3 regions of the Rhizobium sp. M1 genome follow, and region 3 is predicted to be linked to each of the others. Evidence: predicted binding sites of a transcription regulator. Region 3 holds the regulator's gene; each other region holds the start of a gene.
What was found. The regulator LexA, encoded in region 3, represses DNA repair genes until DNA is damaged. The targets are predictions, from matches to a motif close to TGTTCNNNNTGTGTTCNG.
Positions count from the first base shown of each region.

Region 1: CO655_RS23425 (2'-5' RNA ligase family protein) is a predicted target of LexA. The motif match lies at 2,087-2,104, and genes of this name have one in related genera.
Region 2: CO655_RS11845 (ATP-dependent helicase) is a predicted target of LexA. The motif match lies at 2,432-2,449, and genes of this name have one in related genera.

Region 1 is NZ_NWSW01000025.1:23,581-29,296, reverse strand. It holds gene CO655_RS23440 (oxidoreductase) at 1-639, shown strand, start outside; gene CO655_RS23435 (SDR family oxidoreductase) at 682-1,416, shown strand; gene CO655_RS23430 (methylated-DNA--[protein]-cysteine S-methyltransferase) at 1,449-2,009, opposite strand; gene CO655_RS23425 (2'-5' RNA ligase family protein) at 2,178-2,786, shown strand; gene CO655_RS23420 (succinylglutamate desuccinylase/aspartoacylase family protein) at 2,878-3,939, shown strand; gene CO655_RS23415 (ArsC family reductase) at 4,030-4,380, shown strand; gene ybaK (Cys-tRNA(Pro) deacylase) at 4,391-4,864, shown strand; gene CO655_RS23405 (MarR family transcriptional regulator) at 4,865-5,308, opposite strand; gene CO655_RS23400 (glutathione S-transferase family protein) at 5,388-5,716, shown strand, end outside.
Region 2 is NZ_NWSW01000010.1:164,430-170,145, forward strand. It holds tRNA gene CO655_RS11815 (tRNA-Thr) at 1-45, shown strand, start outside; gene CO655_RS11820 (hypothetical protein) at 198-614, opposite strand; gene CO655_RS11825 (DUF982 domain-containing protein) at 903-1,145, shown strand; gene CO655_RS11830 (hypothetical protein) at 1,371-1,634, opposite strand; gene CO655_RS11835 (BON domain-containing protein) at 1,692-1,952, opposite strand; gene CO655_RS11840 (hypothetical protein) at 2,128-2,394, shown strand; gene CO655_RS11845 (ATP-dependent helicase) at 2,497-4,557, shown strand; gene CO655_RS11850 (MBL fold metallo-hydrolase) at 4,621-5,589, opposite strand.
Region 3 is NZ_NWSW01000034.1:56,889-62,604, forward strand. It holds gene gltA (citrate synthase) at 1-1,079, opposite strand, end outside; gene CO655_RS26815 (ComEC/Rec2 family competence protein) at 1,371-3,803, shown strand; gene lexA (transcriptional repressor LexA) at 3,784-4,503, opposite strand; gene CO655_RS26825 (VOC family protein) at 4,699-5,595, shown strand; gene kdsA (3-deoxy-8-phosphooctulonate synthase) at 5,592-5,716, shown strand, end outside.

The DNA.
Region 1 (5,716 bases), on a different contig from region 3:
GCGGTTCACGACGCCGAGGCGCATTTCGGCGCGATCGACGTCACGGTCAACAATGCCGGCTGCGGTTACCTCTCGGCGATCGAAGAGGGCGAGGACGCAGAGATACGCGCCCAGTTCGAGACCAATGTCTTCGGCCTGATTGCCGTCACCAAGCATGTCCTGCCGGGCATGCGCGCGCGCCGGCGGGGGCATGTCTTCAACGTCTCGTCGCTCGGCGGGCTCGTCGCCTTCGCCGCGACCGGCTACTACCACGCCACCAAGTTCGCAGTCGAAGCCCTGTCGGAATCGCTTTCCCATGAGGTCAAGCCGCTCGGCATCAGGGTGACGATCCTCGAACCCGGTGCCTTCCGCACGGATTGGGCGGGCCGGTCGATGGTCGAATCCAGGACTGTTATCGACGATTATGCCGAAACCTCAGGCAAGCGGCGCCAGGCCACCCGTTCGGTCTCCGGCAAACAGCCCGGCGATCCCGCGCGTGCCGCCGCTGCCATCATATCGGCGTTCGAGGCGGAGGAGCCGCCATTGCGCCTGCTCCTCGGCGCGCCCGCCCTGAAGATTGCCCGCGAACGGCTCGATGCGCTGCGGGCGAATTTCGACGGCTGGGCGCAGACAACGCTCAGCGCCGATTTCCCCGACTGAACCGCGCCCGAAAAAACACTCAACAGACAAATGGAGCTTGAAATGTCGAACATCGAAGGAAAGGTCATTGCCATCACCGGCGCCAGCAGCGGCATCGGCGAGGCTGCTGCAAAGGTGCTGGCTGCGGCCGGCGCCCACATCGTGATCGGCGCTCGCCGCACTGAGCGCCTGGAGAGGCTCGCCGGCGACATCGAAGCCAGGGGCGGAACGGTACGGCTGCGAAAGCTTGACGTCACCGACCGCTCCGAGGTCGAGGCCTTCGCAGGCTTTGCCAGATCCGAGTTCGGCCGGCTTGATGTCATCGTCAACAATGCCGGCCTGATGCCGCTCTCGCCGCTCGAGGCCCTGAAGGTCGATGAATGGGACCAGATGATCGACGTCAACATCAAGGGCGTGCTCTACGGCATCGCCGCGGCCCTGCCGATCATGAAGGCGCAGGGATCCGGACAGATCATCAACCTGTCTTCGATCGGCGGTCACAGCGTCTCGCCAACGGCCGCCGTCTATTGCGCGACGAAATTCGCCGTCCGTGCAATCTCGGACGGGCTGCGGCAAGAGACCGATCGCATCCGCGTGACCGTCATCTCTCCCGGCACGACGACATCGGAACTGGCCGACACGATCACCGACCCGACCGCGCGCGACGCCATGAAAGCCTTCAGGGCGATCACGATCAGCCCCGATTCTATCGCCAATTCGATCCTTTATGCCGTCAGCCAGCCTGACGATGTCGATGTCAGCGAGATCATCATCCGGCCGACGGCCAGCCCGCATTGAGCAGCCGATATCCAATTGAAATTGCCCGCCGCCTAAAACCCCAGCGACTGCTGGGCGGGCGGCGGGGCGAGGTTGACGCCTTCGAGCTCCAGCATGCGGGTCTTCGAGGTCGAACCGCCGGGAGCGGAGAAGCCGCCGATCTTGCCGCCGGCCGCCAGCACCCGGTGGCAGGGAATGATCAGCGCGACAGGGTTCTTCGCCATCGCCTGGCCGACGTCGCGGGCCGCTTCCGGCCCGGCGCCGAGCTCTTTCGCCAGCGCGCCGTAGGTGGTCGTCCGGCCCCAGCCGATGCGCCTTGCCGCCGCATAAATCTCCCTGAAAAAGGCATCCTGGCCGGCAAGATCGAGTTCCACGCCAGAAAAATCCGTCTCCTCACCCTGGAAGTAGCGCTTCACTGCCGCCACGGTCTCGAGCACATCAGGCGTCGGCGCACCGGGCAAGCCATCGGGCAGCCGGCGCAGCAAGAGCCGCTCGGTTGCCTCCGCGGTTTTCGTCGGCAGCTGGAAACGGACGATGCCGGCATCGCTCCAGGCAATGCCGCAGAAACCACCCGCGGTTTCGAAGATGAGATAGTGGTGTATCGTCTGGGCCATGAAACAGCCTCCGCGTTTTCGATTACCACCAAAATCATACGGGACGGCCGCTGTTTCAACCCGATTCTTGCGCATCTCGTTCTTTTTTTGTTCTTGATATTCTCCCTTGCCGACGTATCTTTCGCCCCGTTTTTGGAGCGCGAGGCGGTCATGACGACCCGACAGGCCATGAACCAGATTTCCTTCGATTTCGACCATGGTCAAAATCGGCGCGGGCGGACGGGTGAAAGCCGGAACGGCGGTCACAGGCTTTTCTTTGCGTTCCGCCCGCCTGCGATCGTCGAACGGCAAGCCGCTTCGATCGCCGATGACTATGGCAAGACCTTCTCCCTTGCCGCAAAGCCGCGGCTGACGACGCTGCATGTGAGCGTTATCGGCGTCGGCGACTATGAGGCGTTGCCGGAGGACGTGATCTTTGCCGCCCGGCAGGCCGGCGCCACAGTCGAGGGCGCGCCGATCGCGGTCACCTTCGACAGGATCATGAGCTTCAAGCGGCAGGGCAAGGCGCGGCCTCTGGTGCTCTGCAGCAAAGGCGGGCTGATGCCGCTCATGCGCCTGCATGTCCAGTTGGGCGTCGGCATGCACAATACGGGATTGCGTGACAATATCGATCGCAATTTCACGCCGCATATGACGCTGCTCTACGACCGCAAGGCGGTGCCGCCGACGCGGCTCGACCAACCGGTTTCATGGACGGCGCAGGAATTCCTGCTGATCCACAGCATTCTCGGAAAAACCGAATACCACATCATCGATCGCTGGCCGCTTCTCGGCTGAGGGCACCGCGCCCGGTGAGGCTTGCGCTTGCCGGATATCCGCGCATAAAGCTGGAAGAGCCGTTGGGACGGCAAACGCGGAGCACGACAGCATGGACGTTTCAGAGATCATCATCCCGGGCGATACCCCGGGAACGGAATGGCGGCTGCCAGTGCTGCGCTTCAAGGGTCGCGATCCGAAGGCGCCGAAGATCTATATTCAGGCGGCACTGCATGCCGGCGAACTGCCGGGAACGGCGCTCCTGCATTTCCTCTGCGAGCAGCTGCGGCGGGCGGAAGACCAGGATGGCATCCTGGGCGGCATCACCATCGTGCCGCAGGCCAATCCGATCGGTGCGGCGCAGTCGCATTTCGGTGATTTGCAGGGCCGTTTCGACCTTGGTTCGCGCACCAATTTCAACCGGGATTTCCCGCTGATCTCCATTGCCGATCGGGCGACGCTGATCGAAGAGCTCGACGATTACCCGGCTACCGACAGGTTGAAGCGGCAGCTACTGCATATGGCGCTCGGCGCCGATCTCGTCCTCGACCTGCATTGCGACGACGAATCGCTGCAATATGCCTATATCGACGAGGCGTTCTGGCCGGAGGCGGCCGATCTCGCCGCCGCGCTCGACATGGAGGCCGTGCTGCTTTCGGATGGCGAAAGCTCCGCCTTCGAGGAGGCCGTCGGCTTTGCATGGAAATATGAAATCCCCGGCGAACGACGGTCCATGCTGCCGGGCAAGCTTTCGGTCACGGTCGAGCTGCGCGGCAAGCGCGATGTCGATCCGGCGCTGGCGAAGCGGGATGCGGACGGGCTCTGGCGTTTCCTCACATCACGCGGGATCGTCAGCGACGAACCGGTGGCGCCGGCCGCGTTTGCCGGCCCGGCCGTGCCACTCGACAATGTCGAGATCATCCGGGCTCCCGAAGGCGGCGCCGTGCTCTTCCATCGCGCGATCGGCGACAGGGTTGTGGAGGGCGAGCGTCTGGCGACGATCATCACCCGGCCGGGGCAAGTTGATGGCAGCATCGATGTGCAGGCGCCGCAGGACGGGCTGATCCTGACCCGGACCTCGGACCGGCTGGTGCGGCGGCGCGGCGACCTGATGAAGATCGTCTGCGCCGGGCCCAGCAAGACGTCGCGCGAGGCCGGCACGCTGGAGAGCTGAGGAGGCGCTGCCGGGAATAAAGCTCACATGGCGTTTGCGCCGGCCTTCGCGCATGCTATCCCGCTGCCATCACACGGAGATCGATCGGGTATGGCCGTTACCATCTATGGCATCAAGAATTGCGACACGATGAAGAAGGCCCGCAGCTGGCTGGAAGACCACGACGTCGCCTATGAATTTCACGATTACAAGGCGCTCGGCATCGACCGCGCCCATCTCGAAGCCTGGATCGACCAGGCCGGCCTCGACACGGTGCTCAACCGCGCCGGCACGACATTCCGCAAACTGCCCGATGCCGAGCGCGAGAACCTGAGCCGGGAGAAAGCCATCGCGCTGATGCTCGACCAGCCGTCGATGATCAAGCGGCCGGTGCTGGAGGCGAAGGACAAGCTGGTAATCGGCTTCAAGCCGGAAATTTACACCGGCACATTTGGCGGCTGACAGGCTTCTTATGTCCAAGACCACCCGCGCGACACAGGTTCTTTCCAAGGCCGGCATCGCCTTCACCATCCACACCTATGATTACGATCCCGGCGCCGAGCGCGTCGGGCTGCAGGCGGCCGAGGCTTTGGGCGAAGCACCGCATCGGGTGTTGAAGACGCTGATGGCGGAGCTGGACGGCAAGCCGGTCTGCGTCGTGGTGCCGTCGGACCGCGAAGTCAGCATGAAGAAACTCGCCAGCGCCTTTGGCGGCAAGTCGGCCAACATGATGAAACCCGCCGATGCCGAGCGGCTGACGGGCTATCACGTCGGCGGCATCAGCCCCTTCGGCCAGAAGAAGACCGTGCCGACGGCGATCGAGGAGACCGCCCTTATTGAACCGCTCGTCTATATCAATGGCGGGCAGCGCGGGCTGCAGGTGCGGCTCGACCCGAAGGACGCGCTGGCGGTGTTGAAGGCCGTCGGCGCGCCATTGATCGCCTGATCACAGGAAACGCGCGAGCAAGGCCGAGATGCTCTCTGCCTCGCTTTCGGTGAGCCTGCAGGCGATATGGCTCTCGATCGATCTGGCATAGACCACCCACATGCGTTCGCGGAGCTGCCGGCCGGCTTCGGTGATGACAACCCAGCGACCGCGTCCATCCTCCGCTAAGACTTCGCGCCGGACGAGCCCCTCTCCTTCCAGCCGGTCGATAAGGCGGGAAAGATTATACTGCGCAAGCAAAGTCCGCTCTTCGATCTCATAGGGGCGCAACCTGCCATCATCGGCGCGCGCCAGTTCCCACAGCACGTCATACCAGGCAAGCGGCGGCATGCCGGCCGCTTTCAGCTCGGCTTCGATGGCTGCAAGCAAGCGCTCGCGGGCGCGCATGATGCTCGTCCAGGCACGGGTGGTGGCTTCGCTCGGTTTCGGCATGTTCTCGGACATAAATGCAATTACATCTATCTTGAATTCCGCCGCAAGCGATATTAGATGCATTTGCATGGATTGTGACCAGGAGATTTCCATGAGCAGGCTTACCCTCATCAGCCACCATCTCTGCCCCTATGTGCAGCGCGCCGCGATCACGCTGCTTGAAAAGGGCGTGCCATTCGAGCGCATCAACATCGATCTCGCCAACAAGCCGGATTGGTTCCTGAAGATTTCACCGCTCGGCAAGGTGCCGCTGCTGCGGATCGAGGAAGAGGACGGCAGCGAGGCGGTGCTCTTCGAAAGCAGCGTCATCTGCGAATATCTGGCGGCCGATCCGCTCACCCGCGCCCGCCACCGCGGCTGGATGGAATTCGGCTCGTCCGTGCTTTCCGACCTCTGGGGTTATGAAACGGCGCAGGATGC
Region 2 (5,716 bases), on a different contig from region 3:
TTGGTAAGGGTGAGGTCGGTGGTTCAATCCCACTCGGCAGCACCAGTTTTCTTTCAGGCAATAACATCATATCTCGTGTGCCCGGCCGCCCCTCATCCGGCTGCCGCCACCTTCTCCCCGTAACCGGGGCGAAGGGGATATGCCGCAACGTCTCCGTCCCTCGCTGGCCCCTAGCAGGGCACGTCCCCTCGCCCCGTTTACGGGGAGAGGGTTAGGGTGAGGGGCAGCCATCCGCACGAAGCGGACAGCATGGCAGTACAATCCGGGATTTCGGTGACTTCCAGATAATAAGATATGAACGGCGAAAACTGCCAGAGTTCGAACAATTCTCCGGTCAGCACCACTTCTTCATCTGGAATCGGTGCGTGAGGCCCTAAGGGAATTCCATCGAACACGCCTTCGACATACCAGTGTTCAAATTTTTCTGCCGAGAGATAGACGCCAAGATCAATGACCGTCCCGTACACCGGGAGGGTAGCTTGCAAATATCCCCGCTGCATTTTGGGGATGGTTTCGACGGAGATCTGTGTCAGGAAAGCCTCCTCAGCGGCCAACTCCGCGCCTTGGGCTAGAGCGGGCGTGGCGAGCGCACCGCAGAGAAAAGCAGCCCGCATCAGATGTCGACCTAAACCCATATTGAGCCCTCAGTTGGCGGAGCACCGATCGACGATACGGGCCTGCACCATATGGTTTATTTAAGGCCTCTCCTTCGCGTACGGGCGTAGTCCTCTTCGCATCCTGCGATCCCGCGTCGCCAAGTGGGCATTTCCGTTCACCAGCAACGAACGATTCACCATTGTTGGCCGTGAAAATCACGCTAGAATGCCTATCATAGCGGAGTCTCCCCGGAGGAACTGGGAGGTGCCGCACCTGTTTCTGTCGAAAACCCTGGAGGAGCATCGATGGCAACTGAACGATGGAACAGCCCGGTCACGGTCGGTTTCGAAGGAGCCGATGCGCGAACGGTCACTGGGCCGTTTGATGCCTTGAAGTGCCTGGCGGATTTCTGGCCGAGTTCGCGCGGGCTGCATTATATCAAGGCGCGCAGCACCTGCCGGGCAGCGCTCGACGGTCGCAAGAGCGTGGAGGAGGCAAGAGCCGAATTCCTGGCGGCGGCTGAAGAGGCGAAGCTGAAGCTGCACTAGCACGGCGAGGACGTCCGGACGTTATTGGTTTGTTCGCCAAGTCGTGCCGAAACGGTACGTTGTTTAATTTTCACTTAACCCTGCATCGAGCAGGTGCCGGGTTTTGGCGCAAAAGGTGTTGCGCCTCAGACAGCTGTTTCGATAGAAAACACTCAGCCATCATGATGATGGTCAGAGGCTCGTCTCCGGAAACGCCGGCGAGCCTCGTTCGAGCCGATCGGGGTCTCAGCAGCCCGCGCCGCCTTCATTCTCCACCTCGATATAGCCGACACCGATGATCGTGCCGTCCGCCGTGCGGATGAAGGACGGCAGATAGTGCGGCTCTGCCGGCTGGCAGGCGGCCGTTTCGGTATACTCGTTGAGCGCGATCTGGTCCTTCGGAAGCGCGGAATAGTTCGTGCCGGTTTCGAGCGAGGCATAGGCGGGGCCGGCAAAGACACCGCAACCGATAATCAAGGTCGTTGCCCACAGGCGAAGAAGCAACTGCATGATGGTCTCCAGCGTTTCGATCCGGCATTTCAACACGCGGAGGCTCACTTGGTTCCCTCAGCGCCGCAACAGGCGGCTATGCACATAGCCTTGGCCGACGACGCTTTCAGCGATCTCGACCGCCCGTTCGACATCGCCGTGCCGGCGCACGAAACCTTCGAGGATGACATAGGAACCAAGCATGCTGACGGTGATTTCTCCGGCGTCGAGATCATCGGCGGCATGGAGCGCGCTCTCGACCGAAGCGCGTGTCGCCGCCTCGCCATGGCCCTGTCGGCCGGGTTCGTCATGGTCGGGGAATACAGGAAACCCGATCACTTAAGCGTCTCCTGAGGTTGGTATATCCAGGTTAACGCTGCAACGGGGTTTTCGTTGCGGTCCGCCGGTCTCGACGGGATATTCGCGCGTGATTTCTGCGTGCCAGGCTCGCCCACCCTTGGCGGACGCTGCTGCGGCTTCCATATCTGCTGCAGTCGAAAGAGGGATGACGACGATGAAAGTGCTGATGCCCGCCTTGTTTGCCGCCGCATTGCTGACCGGCTGCTCCTCGGTCGACAGCCCGGCGCTGGAACCCATTCCCGGCAGTATCACCTATGGCGGCCAGCCGCGGACGAAGCTCACCAAATCGCCGGTCGGCAGCGCCGTCTACAATCAGTTCTACAACGAGAGCGGCCAGCGCGTGGAGGAAACCTATATTCTTCAGCCGGACCGCAGCCTGAAGCTGGTGCGGCGCGTGGTGGGGCCGGATTTCCCCGAATGAGACTTGCGCCGTTCCAGGCTTGACAGCGGCTGAAATCGCGAACATTCAAGGAACATCTAATCTTCTCGCAGTGATTCTGCGGGAGCCCGACCGGACGGCTGGATGTATCTCGAAAAGCTCAATCCCCAGCAGCGTATGGCCGTCGAGCACGGCACGCTCACCGACGGCAGCCATATTGCCGGGCCGCTGCTGGTCATCGCCGGCGCCGGTTCCGGCAAGACCAATACCTTGGCGCATCGGGTCGCCCATCTGATCGTCAAGGGCGCCGATCCCCGCCGCATCCTGCTGATGACCTTCTCGCGCCGGGCGGCGGCCGAAATGGCGCGGCGCGTCGAGCGCATCTGCCGCGATGTGCTCGGTTCGAATGCCGGCGTCATGGCCGATGCGCTTCATTGGTCCGGCACCTTCCACGGCATCGGCGCCAGGCTGCTGCGCGACTATAACAAGCAGATCGGCCTCGATGCCGATTTCACCATCCATGACCGCGAAGACAGCGCCGACCTGATGAACCTGATCCGGCACGATCTCGGCTTCTCCAAGACGGAAAGCCGGTTTCCGGCCAAGGGCACCTGCCTTGCCATTTATTCCAGGGCGGTCAATTCGGAGACGGCGCTCGACCAGGTGCTGCGCGACGCCTTTCCCTGGTGCGCGGCCTGGGACAAACAGCTGCGCGAGCTTTTCGCCTGCTATGTCGAGGCCAAGCAGGCCCAGAACGTACTCGATTACGACGACCTCCTGCTCTACTGGGCACAGATGGTCGGCGAGAGCGTGATCGCCGAGGATATCGGCAGCCGCTTCGACCATGTGCTGGTCGACGAATATCAGGACACCAACCGGCTGCAGGCCTCGATCCTGATGGCGCTGAAGCCCGGCGGTCGGGGACTGACCGTCGTCGGCGACGATGCGCAGTCGATCTATTCCTTCCGCGCAGCGACAGTGCGCAACATCCTCGATTTTCCCGCCGCCTTCAGCCCGCCCGCCAATATCGTCACGCTCGACCGCAACTATCGCTCGACGCAGCCGATCCTGACAGCCGCCAACGCCGTCATCGATCTCGCCTCGGAGCGCTTCACCAAAAATCTCTGGACCGAGCGGCAATCGGCCGAGCGGCCGCGCCTCGTCACCGTGCGCGACGAGGCCGAGCAAGCGCGTTACGTCGCCGACAAGGTGCTCGACAATCGCGAGGAGGGCCTGAAGCTCAAGCAGCAGGCGGTGCTGTTCCGCGCTTCGCATCACAGTGGACCGCTGGAGGTCGAGCTGACCCGGCGCAACATTCCCTTCGTCAAATTCGGCGGGCTGAAATTTCTCGACAGCGCCCATGTCAAGGACATGCTGGCCGCCCTTCGCTTCGCGCAGAACCCGCGCGACCGGGTGGCGGGCTTCCGGCTGATGCAGATCCTGCCGGGCGTCGGGCCGTCGACAGCGCAGAAGGCACTCGACCTGATGGCCGAGGATGCGAGCCCGCTGTCGGCGCTCGCCGCCATGCCGGCGCCGCCGCGCTGTGGCGAGGACTGGGCGGCTTTCGTTTCGATGCTGCAGGAGATGAAATCCGGCAAGGCCGGCTGGCCGGCGGAAATCGAGCTGGCGCGGCAATGGTACGCGCCGCATCTGGAACGGCTGCATGAGGACGCGGCAACGCGGCAGGCCGATCTCTTACAGCTCGAGCAGATTGCCGGCGGTTATGCCTCGCGCGAGCGTTTCCTCACCGAGCTCACGCTCGATCCACCGGATGCGACCAGCGACCAGGCCGGCGTGCCGCTGCTCGACGAGGACTATCTCATTCTCTCGACCATCCATTCGGCCAAGGGCCAGGAATGGACGAGGGTCTTCATGCTGAATGTCGTCGACGGCTGCATTCCGAGCGATCTTGCCGTCGGCGCCACCGCCGAAATCGAGGAGGAGCGCCGGCTGCTCTATGTGGCGATGACGCGCGCCCGCGACGGTCTCGACCTCGTCGTGCCGCAACGTTTCTTCACCTATGGACAGAACGCGCAAGGCGACCGGCACGTCTATGCCTCGCGCAGCCGCTTCATTCCGGCGACCCTGCTGCAATTCTTCGAGGCCTGCAGCTGGCCGCAGGTGAAATCGGATGCCGCCGCCCAGGCGCAGGCGCGGCAGGTGCGCATCGATGTCGGCGCCCGCATGCGCGGCATGTGGCGATAGGTAGCGCCGCACGGATTCCGATCCGTGCGACGCGCTTTGGTTCGGCCCGGACCTGGCAGGCGCTCAGTAGTCCCAGACGGCCGGCACCCAACGGAAGGCTTCGCCGTCAACCGCCACATGGCAGATGGAGGGGAACGGCAAGTGGGTGGCCACCAGCATCTCGCCCGTCGCCGCCAGCTCGCGCAGGAGGGCGACCCTGACGCGCGCCGCCTCCTCGGGATCATGCTCGAAGCCGTTATGCCAGTCAGGCTGATCGAACCCGACCGGGAACACGGCGTCGCCGGCGAACATCAGCCGGTCGCCGCCGGACGCCACGCGGACCACGCTGTGGCCGGGGGTATGGCCGCCGGTGCGGGAGACGACCACGCCCGGCGCCACTTCGGACTGCTCGTCGAACAGCCGCAGCTGGCTCTGGTACATTTTCACGAACCGCTTGGCGGCCGCGCGAAGCGCATCCGGGAAGCCCGCCGGCATGGAGGTGTGGGTGAAGTCGGGCGCCTCCCAGAACTTGACCTCGGCGGCCGCCACATGGATCCTGAGGTCAGGACGCAAACGCTCCTTCACCCCGTCGATGAGCAGCCCGCCAATGTGGTCCATGTGCAAATGAGTGAGCACCACGTCGGTGACGGATGCAAGATCGATGCCGGCGGCTTCCAGCCGCCTGATCAACTGGCCGGCGCGCGGCAGGTTCAAATCCGGGTCCATGCCCAGACCGGCATCAATGAGGATGGTCTGTGCACCGCTGCGCACCACGACGACGTTCAGCGGCCAGTCGAAAGCGTCTTTCGGGAAGAACATTTCGTCCAGCCAGGCTGCCCGGACCGCGGGCTCGGCATTGTGTGCCAGCATCGAGGTCGGGAGCGGCAGCACCCCATCGCTGATGATCAGGACTTCGATCTCGCCGATCCGCAACGCATAGCGCGACGGAACCAGCTCATCGAGCTTTGGCTTGCCGAGCTGCGGGGTGCTGTCCAAGTTGATGTTTGTCTGCGTTTGACCAATCGTACGAGCTTTTGCTTCTGCCTGCGACATGATGCGCTCCTGTTTTGCGATCGAGAGGTGTCAGTTACGGGTCACGTCGCAGAGACTATGTGGGAGCGTGTTGAGGGTCGATCGGATCAAGGAAGAGGAAAGGCTAGGCTTTAGCACAGGGAAGCCT
Region 3 (5,716 bases):
TAGAGCTTCTTCTCGATGAAATATTCGTCGGTGAGCGCGATGCGCTCGAGCTCCATCGCCACTTCGAGCAGCGGATCGTCCTTGATGCCGAGTTCGCCGAGTACTTCATGCGTCGTCTTCTGCATGATCTTGGCGCGCGGGTCGTAGTTCTTGTAGACGCGGTGGCCGAAGCCCATCAGGCGGAACGGATCGTTCTTGTCCTTGGCGCGGGCGATATATTCCGGAATATGATCGACGGTGCCGATCTCGTTCAGCATGTTGAGTGCTGCTTCGTTGGCGCCGCCATGCGCGGGGCCCCACAGGCAGGCGATGCCGGCCGCGATGCAGGCGAACGGGTTGGCGCCCGACGAACCGGCGAGGCGGACGGTCGAGGTCGACGCGTTCTGCTCGTGATCGGCATGCAGGATGAAGATGCGGTCCATGGCGCGGGCAAGCACCGGGTTGACCACATATTCCTCGCAGGGAACGGCAAAGCACATGCGCAGGAAGTTCGATGCATAGTCGAGGTCGTTCTTCGGGTAAACGAAGGGCTGGCCGATATGGTACTTATAGGCCATGGCGGCCAGCGTCGGCATCTTGGCGATCATCCGCAGGCTGGCGACCATGCGCTGATGCGGATCGGTGATATCGGTCGAGTCGTGATAGAAGGCCGACAGCGCGCCGACGCAGCCGCACATGACGGCCATCGGATGCGCATCGCGGCGGAAGCCGGTGAAGAAGCGGCTCATCTGCTCGTGCACCATGGTGTGATGCGTGACCCGATAGTCGAAGTCCTTCTTCTGCGCGGCCGTCGGCAGTTCGCCGTAAAGCAGGAGGTAGCAGACCTCGAGGAAGTCGCCATGTTCGGCGAGCTGCTCGATCGGGTAGCCGCGGTGCAGCAGCACGCCTTCGTCGCCGTCGATATAGGTGATTTTCGATTCACAGGATGCGGTCGAGGTGAAGCCCGGATCGTAGGTGAAGGAAGCGGTGTTCTTGTAGAGAGCACCGATATCGATGACGCTTGGACCGATCGTGCCGCTTTTGACGGCGAGGTCGACTGATTTGTCACCGATTTTTATTGTTGCGCTTTGATCCGTCATGCTGATCCTCCGAAATGTCGGTGGCGCCACAAAAGCGCCATAGGGGTTAAGCGTCCTTACCGATAGCTATATGATCGCGAAGCTAATGCCAAGTTACCGTGACGGCATTTTGTGCATTGCGGCATCACCTTTTAGGCACTGCAGCGATGAGCGGCACGCATAGCGGAAACCGATGATTCGACTGGTCTTTTCGCATTTGCGATTTTCGCTCGTATTTCAATCGATTATGCTTGCCGGATTTGCCCGGAGGTTGCATTCTGGGTGCCTGGGCAGGGTAAGTTCGGGCGGCGCATGCAGGAATTGACGACAGTCGAATTGCGGCCGCAAGCGGGCGTCGGTCTTGCCGATCCGGCCGATCTTCCTGCCCCAGCTGTGGTGATGCGGCCGGCGAGAACCCAGTCCGCGATGTCGTTGCGCCACCGGCTGCCGGCGGCAATGAGACAAGCGCTGCGTGCTGGCGGCCGGATGCTGAGCGAGGAGGCCGACCACGGCCGCCTGCTCCTGTTCTCGCCGGTCTTCCTCGGCGCCGGCGCGGCATACTGGTTTCTTGCTGCAACGGATTTTCCGCTCCTTCCATCGTTGCTCTGCCTGTCGGTACTGATGCTTGCGGTGCTCGTCGCCGGTCGCAGCCGGCCCGCCTTGCGGGCAACGCTTATGGCGCTTGCCCTCGTGGTATGCGGCATGCTCTGCGCGCGGCTCGAAAGCTGGCGGGCCTCGACTGTCATACTCGATTCATCCGTGACGACGACGGTGATAGGCCGCGTCGAGCGGCGCGAAGGCGACGATCGTAGGCGGTGGCGTTATGTTCTTGCCGTCACCGGCACCGAGGCGCCACAGGTGAAGCGGCCGCCGAGGCGTATAACCGTGATCGCCCGCGGCGCCGATACGCCTTTCGAGATCGGTGACGTCATCACCGGCCGAGCACGGTTGACGCCGCCGGCGGGGCCGGCGCTTCCCGAGCTCAACGACTTTTCCTTCGGTGCCTATTTCGATGGCATCGGCGCCAACGGCTTCTTCTACGGTGCGCCCGAGAAAGTCGATTCGCGGGCAGGCCCGCAGCCTGCGAGATCGACGTCCGAAGCTCTGCTCGAATGGCTTTACCAGTTGCGCAGCGGCATCGGCGATCGCATACGCTCGATCCTGCCCGGCGACACAGGCGCTTTTGCCGCTGCTCTGGTGACTGACGAGCGGCGCGCCATCTCGAAGGAAACGACGGAGGCGCTGCGCCAGTCCGGCCTTGCGCATATCGTGGCGATCTCGGGCCTCAACATGGCGTTGTCGGCCGGCATCTTCTTCGTCGGTTTCCGGATGCTGCTCAGCCTCGTTCCTGTTGTCGCTCAAGCCTATCCGACAAAGAAGCTCGCCGCGGCCGGCGCGCTCCTCGCCGTCACGGCCTACTTCCTGATCTCAGGATTCGGGGTTTCGGCCGAACGCGCCTTCATCATGATGGCGATCATGCTGATTGCCGTCTTCTTCGATCGGCCGTCGATCAGCCTGCGCAATGTCGTTCTCTCGGCGCTCGTCATCATCGCCATTTCACCCTCCGAAGTCTTGGGTCCGAGCTTCCAGATGTCCTTTGCCGCGACTTTGGCACTGGTATCGGGCTACCAGCTGTGGAAGGACCGGCGCGTCCGGGAAAACCCGTTGCTGAAGCTGCCGGTCCTGCGGCCGGTCGTGGCGGTCGCCGGTTTCCTCGGCGGCGTCTTCCTGACCTCGTTGATCGGTGGCTTTTCCACGGCGCTGTTTTCGATCGAGCATTTTCATCGCCTGACCGCTTATGGCCTGCCGGCAAACCTTGCGACGATGCCGATCATCTCCTTCATCGTCATGCCGGCCGGGCTGCTGGCTATGTTGCTCATGCCGTTCGGTCTGGACGCTCCGCTCTGGAAAGTGGTCGGCTTCGGCCTCGATCTGGTGATTGCGGTCGCCAAGACGGTGTCCGGCTGGGGCGGCGACATCGGCCTCGGCCGCTTGCCCGCCTGGTATTTCGCGGTCGCCGTGGCAGGCTTTCTGCTGCTGACGCTGCTCCGCACCCGGTTGCGCCATGCCGGCACATCGATCCTCGCCGTTTCGACGCTCATCCTGCTGATTCTGCCAGGGTCCCGGCCACCGGATCTGGTGATTTCCGAGGATGGTGGTCTGGTCGCGCTTGTCGCGACGGAGGCCATGGCTTCCAACCGTGAAAACCCGCCGGACTTCATCTTCGACCAGTGGCAAAGAGCGCTGGTCCTGCCGAGGCACCACCCGCCGAAGATGCTGGATGGTCCTGCCATCCCGCCACCGGGTGAGGACCGCCGCGTCAGGCTGTCCCGCGACCAGCAGAATGACGCGAGGGCGGCGATGGCGACCGCCGCAGCCGGCGGTGAGACAAATCGGTTTTCCTGCGTGAAGAAGGCCTGGTGTATAGCCAGGCTCGGCAATGGCCATGTCGTCGCCGTCATCGACAACGCCGCCTATCTCGGCCCGGCCTGCGACGCCGGCGAGATTGTCGTGACCGCGGTGCGCCTGCGTTTCGACCGTTGCCGCTCGGGTGCGACACTCTTCACCGGCGAGACGCTGCGTAGGACCGGTTCCGTCGAACTGCGTTTTGCACAGGAGGGATTCGAGGTCGCAACCGCATTCGATGCTTTGTCGCGTCCATGGATGCGCCATCGAGCCTATGATTGGCGCAAAGACAGTTTTACCGAAACCGGCCCGTCCGCTGTCAGTGATAACGGCGAATGAGGCCGACCAGCTTGCCCTGCACCTTGACCCGGTCGGGCCCGAAGATACGGGTCTCGTAAGCCGGGTTGGCGGCTTCGAGGGCGATCGAGGCACCCTTGCGGCGAAAGCGCTTCAGCGTCGCTTCCTCGTCGTCGACCAGCGCAACGACGATATCGCCGGGACTTGCGGTGCTGCCGTTGCGGATGATCACCGTGTCGCCGTCGAAGATGCCGGCGTCGATCATCGAATCGCCCTTGACCTCCAGCGCATAATGTTCACCCGAGCCGAGCATGTCTGAGGGAACGACGATGTCGTGCGTGTTGTTCTGGATCGCCGAGATCGGAACACCGGCGGCGATCCGGCCCATGACCGGCACGGACACAGTGTTGCCGTTGTCGGCGATCGGCTTTGCGGCAGGGGGGGCGGCGACCGGCTGGGGCTTGCCGAGGCTGCCTTCGATAACGCTCGGTGAAAAACCGCGGCGCGGCTGAAGACTGGGGCTATAGGCCTCCGGCAGCTTGATCACTTCCAGGGCCCGGGCCCGGTTCGGTAGGCGGCGAATGAAACCACGTTCCTCCAGCGCCGTGATCAGTCGATGAATGCCGGATTTCGAGGCGAGATCCAGGGCATCCTTCATCTCGTCGAAAGAGGGCGGAACGCCGGATTCCTTCATGCGCTCATGAATGAAAAGGAGAAGCTCCTGTTGTTTGCGCGTGAGCATCGACGTCAGACCCCGTGATTGAAACAAATCCAGAACAGACACTATATGTTCCATATGTGTTCCGCAAGTAGCTAAATTTCCGTAAAACTTCGCGCCAACTCGTCGAGATTTTTATTTTCATTCGCCGGATTGGCGCACATGTCTTGCATTGAGGGTGGTGCTGTCGCACATCTCTGGCGTGTCAGGAGGGATATCATGATCGCACATTCCGCCAAACCGCACCCGCTGGATCATGTCGTGCTGCCCGTCGTCAATATCGACCTGGCGCGCGAAAGGCTCGGCAAGCTCGGCTTTACCGTCGCCGCCGATGCGCGCCATCCGTTCGGAACGGAAAATGCCTGCGTCTTTTTCGCCGACAAGACCTATATCGAGCCGCTCGGCGTGGCGAGTGTCGAGGAGAGCGAGACAGCGGCCCGCCACGGCAATGTCTTCATCGCCCGCAATCGCGCCTTCCGCTTCCGCTGCGGCGAGGAGGGACTTTCGGCGTTGGCCTTCCTCACCGAGGATGCCGGCCTCGATCATCGGCGATTCGTGGGTAGCGGCGCGAGTGCCGGCGAGATGTTGCAGTTCAGCCGGCCGATGCGGATGCCGGACGGTTCGGAAAGCGTCGGCAGCTTCAAACTGGCCTTTTCAGGAGATCTGCGCGCGCCCGACTTCTTTCTCTTCACCTGTCAGCGCATCAATTCGTTCCCGGCCGGTCGTGCCGCTCTGGAGACGCATGCCAATGGCGTGACCGGCATTGCCGAGATCGCCCTTTGTTCGCCGGAGCCGGCTGCATTTGCCGCCTTCGTTGGTCTTGCGGTCGGGCAGACGGTGGTGGAGAAAACCGGTTTCGGCATGAAGATCGCGGCATCCAATGCCAAGATCAGCCTGATGACGCCGGAAGGGCTGGAGGCCTATTTCGAGCTTGTCGTTTCCGCCGCCGATCGTGGCCTGCGCGGTCAGGCAATCCTCTTCACCGTCACCGATCTTGCCGTGACAGAAGCGCATTTGGCTGCTAACGGAGTGACATACACACGCAAGAACAATCGCATTCTGGTGAAGCCCACGCCCGGGCAGGGCGCGCTTTTTGCCTTCGAGGAACCACGATGAGCACTGATACCAATTCCGAGGTCAAGATCGGCGAAGGCGAAGGCCAGGTCACCTTTTCCAATACCGGGCGCCTGTCGCTGATTGCCGGCCCCTGCCAGATGGAGAGCCGTGACCACGCCTT